Linked DNA regions of Alkalihalophilus pseudofirmus. The protein of the gene in region 1 binds, or shares a complex with, the protein of each later gene. Links are inferred from orthologs where the notes say so. Each region holds a gene or a part of one and is shown on either strand. Other genes may lie near its edges.

What was found. The genes of interacting proteins can lie anywhere in the genome.
Region 2: the proteins of groL (region 1) and metK are in contact, whole or in part, in a cryo-EM structure (PDB 8P4O), measured with the Escherichia coli proteins. The link is inferred for Alkalihalophilus pseudofirmus from one-to-one orthologs.

Annotation. Positions count from the first base shown.
Region 1 is NZ_CP117835.1:285,913-288,827, forward strand. The notes cover bases 5-2,881. They hold groL (chaperonin GroEL), read left to right. Parts: upstream 5-561; coding sequence 562-2,202; downstream 2,203-2,881. Other genes in these bases: groES (co-chaperone GroES), read left to right, coding at 191-475; PQ478_RS01610 (CoA-disulfide reductase), read left to right, coding at 2,629-2,881. Outside these bases: more of PQ478_RS01610, read left to right, coding at 2,882-2,915.
Region 2 is NZ_CP117835.1:3,348,765-3,351,744, forward strand. The notes cover bases 1-2,942. They hold metK (methionine adenosyltransferase), read right to left. Parts: upstream 2,104-2,942; coding sequence 898-2,103; downstream 1-897. Other genes in these bases: PQ478_RS17675 (glycosyltransferase family 4 protein), read left to right, coding at 1-76; PQ478_RS17680 (hypothetical protein), read left to right, coding at 162-455; PQ478_RS17685 (DUF1540 domain-containing protein), read right to left, coding at 577-729; pckA (phosphoenolpyruvate carboxykinase (ATP)), read left to right, coding at 2,840-2,942. Outside these bases: more of pckA, read left to right, coding at 2,943-2,980. UniProt on the Escherichia coli protein: Catalyzes the formation of S-adenosylmethionine (AdoMet) from methionine and ATP.

The DNA.
Region 1 (2,915 bases):
GTTAGTAGTGCTATTTATTGTATGCGGCTATTGCGCTATCTAACAGGCCTGGTTAAGAAAAATCAAAAAAAGTATAGTAAAGGGCTTGCAAAACGAGAGTGTAATGATTATTATAATAATTGTGTTAGCACTCATGATGAGTGAGTGCTAATAAAGAATATTACATAGGTCTTGAAGGAGGGTGTTTTCCTTGTTAAAGCCATTAGGTGATCGTATTATTATCGAGTTAGTCGAATCTGAGGAAAAAACAGCGAGCGGGATTGTATTACCTGACTCTGCAAAAGAAAAGCCGCAAGAAGGTAAGGTTGTAGCTGTTGGAACAGGCCGTGTAACTGATAACGGAGAGCGCATCGCACTTGACGTTAAAGAAGGCGATTCTATCATTTTCTCTAAATATGCGGGAACAGAAGTGAAGTACGGCGGAGTTGAATACTTGATCCTTCGTGAAAGTGACGTACTAGCTATCATCGGTTAATACATTTAAGTAATTAATCCATTGAAGTTAACCATTAAACAAAAGCGAATTTGACTATATACACTATTTTCTAGGAGGTCGAAATCATGGCTAAGGATATTAAATTTAGCGAAGAAGCACGTCGTTCGATGCTGCGCGGTGTAGATGCCCTTGCAAATGCAGTAAAAGTAACCCTTGGACCAAAAGGTCGTAATGTTGTTTTAGAGAAGAAGTTTGGTTCTCCGTTAATCACTAACGATGGTGTGACGATTGCAAAGGAAATTGAACTTGAAGATGCATTCGAAAACATGGGTGCTAAGCTTGTTGCTGAAGTAGCAAGCAAAACAAACGACATCGCTGGTGACGGTACAACAACTGCAACAGTACTTGCACAAGCTATGATTCGTGAAGGACTTAAAAACGTAACATCTGGTGCAAACCCGATGGTTATCCGTAAAGGAATCGAAAAAGCAACAGCAGCTGCTGTGACAGAGCTTAAAAACATTGCTAAACCAATCGAAGGTAAAGAGTCTATTGCACAAGTTGCTGCAATCTCTTCTGCTGATGAGGAAGTTGGCCAAATCATTGCTGAGGCAATGGAGCGCGTTGGTAACGACGGCGTTATCACAATCGAAGAATCTAAAGGTTTCTCTACTGAGCTAGAAGTAGTAGAAGGTATGCAGTTCGACCGCGGATATGCTTCACCTTATATGGTAACTGATTCTGATAAAATGGAAGCAGTTCTAGATAACCCTTACGTTCTAATCACAGACAAGAAGATCGCGAACATTCAAGAGGTACTTCCAGTTCTTGAGCAAGTTGTACAACAAGGCAAGCCGATCCTTATCATCGCTGAAGATGTTGAAGGTGAAGCTCTTGCTACCCTAGTTGTGAACAAACTTCGCGGAACATTTAATGCAGTAGCTGTTAAAGCTCCTGGATTCGGTGACCGTCGTAAAGCTATGCTTGAAGACATCGCTACATTAACAGGCGGAGAAGTGATTACAGAAGATCTAGGTCTAGACCTTAAGTCTGCGAACATCACTCAACTTGGCCGTGCTAGTAAAGTAGTTGTAACAAAAGAAAATACAACAATCGTTGAAGGTGCAGGCGAAGCAGATCAAATCGCAGCTCGCGTAAACCAAATCAAAGGTCAATTAGAAGAAACAACTTCTGACTTTGATAAAGAAAAGCTTCAAGAGCGTCTTGCTAAATTAGCTGGCGGTGTAGCTGTTCTTAAAGTTGGTGCTGCAACAGAAACTGAAATGAAAGAACGCAAACTTCGCATTGAAGATGCTCTTAACTCAACTCGTGCAGCAGTGGAAGAAGGTATCGTAGCTGGTGGTGGTACAGCACTTATCAATGTAATTAAAGCAGTTGAAGCTGTATCTGCTGATGGAGACGAAGCAACTGGTGTGAACATCGTACTTCGTGCTCTAGAAGAGCCAGTTCGTCAAATTGCACACAATGCAGGTCTTGAAGGTTCTGTTATTGTTGAGCGTCTTAAGTCACAAGATGTTGGCTTTGGATTCAACGCAGCAACTGGCGAGTGGGTAAACATGGTCGAAACAGGTATTGTTGACCCAACAAAAGTAACTCGTTCAGCTCTACAACACGCTGCTTCAGTATCAGCTATGTTCTTAACAACAGAAGCTGTAATCGCTGATAAGCCTGAGGAAAACGAAGGCGGCGGCATGCCTGACATGGGCGGCATGGGCGGAATGGGTGGAATGGGCGGCATGATGTAATAAGAAAAGCCGAAGCGACTGCTCAGAAACGCAGGAATCTGGAGCAACTGACAAGTGGCGTTCTTTGCCACGTAGGAGGGTGTGAAGAGTCCGGAGTTTCTAGGAGTGAAGGCTAGACATCTGCCCATCAAACCCTTGATAGATAAGGTTTTGACATAAAGTGAAAAGAAGCTTCTCATAAGTTGAACAAACTTATGGGGAGCTTTTTTGTTTGTAAATCTACGGCTTTCAGAGCATATAAGCCTCACAAGCGATTTTATCTCCAAGGGTAAGATTGTGAATTAAATGTGAAATGTTTCACAAAATCCTCCAAATTAGTAGCACCTCGGGTATAATGAACGCATAAGATACCTTATAGGGTATAGGGTGTATTCATATTAAAGTTGTTCAATGGTAATTTAAAATATCTCTTTTGGAGGGGATCAAATGAGTACTAAAGTAATCATTGTAGGTGGAGTAGCGGGCGGTGCAACAGCGGCAGCAAGATTAAGAAGGATTAGTGAAGATGTGGAAATTATTCTAGTTGAACGTGGTGAGCATATTTCATTTGCTAATTGCGGGCTGCCTTACTATATTGGCGAAACCATTAAAGAACGAAGCAAATTACTCGTTCAGACCGTTAAAGGCATGTCAAAACGTTTTAATCTTGATATTAGAAATTTAAGTGAAGTGCTGAGCATTGATCCACAAAATAATAAATTGACAATCAAGAA
Region 2 (2,980 bases), 3.1 Mb from region 1 along the record:
TTCTATTTTCGACGGATTATTATCAGAATATAAAAAACTAAGCATTGGTTCCTTGGATAAAAGATCCCTTGCCTAACCTCTCCCCTTTAATCCTCACCACTTTCTAGGCATGAGCATAGTGTAATAAAGAGTTAACTGATCTTTTGCTAAGGAGTGGGAGAATGTATTATTACGATTCAATGTACGAACAGATGGAGAGGCAAGGACCACCTGGGCCACCTCCGCAGATGACGCCACAGCTTCCAAGCGGTCCTCAAGCTTTCGCGGTGGATCCTGGAGCCATTAATCGCTGTTTATTTCGATTTACATTTATCCGCCTAACAAATGGTGAAACGTTTTGGTTCTTCCCAACATTTGTAGGCCGAAACTCAGTTGCTGGCTATCGATGGTGGTTTTTCCGCTGGGTAAATTTCGGAATTGATTTAAGAAGAATTTCATCTTTTCAATGTGTATAAGAAAAAAAGTACCTGTTTTGGGGCAGGTACTTTTTTTTCAAATATATGAATAACAATGATTCTTATTCTCAATACTAAGAGTATAAAAAGAAGGCACGGAGAATGCCCTCTTTTTATACTCTTAGCTTGGTTCGAACGTTTTACAATCCGTCTCCTCTTGACGATCTGCTTGTTTCCCTTTATGACTGATTACATAGATCTTATCCGCTGCACATTGGTTACCATGCGACCAATGTACACAATTGTTCACTTCACATAAAACATCTTGTGCCATATTAGTCCACCTCCCTCTTACTGCCTAGTTTGGCCTTTTTTGAAGAGAAGCATACATAGAAGTGTTTCTATTATTTGTTATACCCCGATTATCTAAACTAAAACAAAAAACACAATCTCTCAAATGAGAAATTGTGTTTTTTTGTATTTCTTTTAATAAAACTGTAAATTAAAGTCCTGCTTGTTCTTTAAGAACAGACGCTTTATCCGTTTGCTCCCATGGAAGCTCAATATCTGTACGTCCAAAGTGTCCGTATGCTGCTGTTTGCTTATAAATAGGACGACGAAGGTCAAGCATTTTAATGATGCCAGCAGGACGAAGGTCAAAGTTATCACGAACTAATGAAACAAGTGTTTCTTCAGAAACTTTACCTGTACCAAATGTATCAATTGAAATTGACACCGGCTGAGCAACACCGATTGCATATGCAAGCTGCACCTCACACTTATCAGCTAATCCAGCTGCAACGATGTTCTTCGCTACATAACGAGCTGCATAAGCACCTGAACGGTCAACTTTTGTTGCATCTTTACCAGAGAATGCACCGCCGCCGTGACGAGCATATCCACCGTAAGTGTCTACAATGATTTTACGTCCAGTTAAACCAGCATCCCCTTGAGGTCCGCCGATAACAAAGCGTCCTGTTGGGTTAATGAAGTATTTCGTATCCTCATCAAGCAATTCAGCTGGTACAACCGGGTTAATGACATACTCTTTTAAGTTGCGTTGAATTTGCTCAAGAGTTACTTCTGGATGATGTTGAGTGGAGATAACAATCGTATCAATACGAGCTGGTTTTCCGTCCTCATCATATTCCACAGTCACTTGTGTTTTCCCATCTGGACGTAAGTAAGGAAGAATTTCTTCTTTACGTACTTCAGTTAAGCGGCGAGCTAGTTTATGACTTAATGAAATAGGAAGCGGCATAAGTTCTTTTGTTTCGTTATTTGCATAACCAAACATTAAACCTTGGTCACCTGCACCAATTGCTTCAATTTCTGCATCAGTCATTTGTCCTTCGCGAGCTTCTAATGCTTGGTCAACCCCAGCTGCGATATCTGCTGATTGCTCATCAATTGATGTTAAAACAGCACAAGTCTCTGCATCAAAACCATATTTAGCACGTGTGTAACCAATTCCTTTGATCGTCTCACGAACGACTTTAGGGATATCTACATATGTGTTTGTAGTGATCTCACCCGCAACTAAAACTAAACCAGTTGTTACAGATGTTTCACAAGCTACACGAGCATTAGGATCTTTCGCTAAGATCTCATCAAGAATCGCATCAGAGATTTGATCACTAATTTTATCTGGATGACCTTCTGTTACTGATTCTGATGTAAATAAACGACGACTTTGCTTTTCTACCATGTTCAAATTCCTCCTATGCAGACAACTACAACGGTTGTGTGCGAATGATTTGAGACGGCACTCGTTTCTCATCCAATGGGTGATAAAACGGTTTAAGACGTGTATAAACGTAGAAAACCCCATTCCATCGAGGAAAAGGGTTGAAATGTTTACCTTTCGCCTCTTATCGTTCAAGGCAGCTGCCTTGCAGGTTAGCACCTTTTCACTCGTTTGGCATGAGTGTTGGTTGCTGGGTTTCTTCGGGCCTGTCCCTCCACCTACTCTGGATAAGAGTATCCGTTCGCGACATATCATAACGTACATAGAATCCTCTGTCAACACCGGCCGAAAATTCACTAATATTCATACTTTTAGTCGGAGTAGAACTCGTTTATAATGAGTTATACTATTCATTAATTAATGTCATTTTATTTTCATCACCATCTAGATTAAACCGTTTTCTTCTATATAGTATTATGCTTCTTCCAGAATTCATCTCTTCATATTTTATGGACTTATTCATTTAAAGTCTTCTTCATTTTCGTCTCAAATCGTAAGAACTAACACCTTTTCCCCTTTGGCCCTTTCAATACCAAAAGGGCGGCTTTTGGTTCATTGCATCATTTTTCAAAAAAACTTTCACATTAGTATAGACTAATAGATATAATGTGTTATACTAATTGACATAGAAACGATGACAAGTACCAAATACCAATAAAAAGTTAAATTACTTTAAATAGGAAAGGGTTTTGCGACAATGACTACTTTAAGCCTTACATCAGAACTTGACCAATTATTGAAAAGTGAGCAGACACACCATGATTTACCGATCTCGGCATTAGTTGAAAAATCACTGATGCGTAAAGAAGGTAAATTAACAGCTTCTGGTGCATTAAGC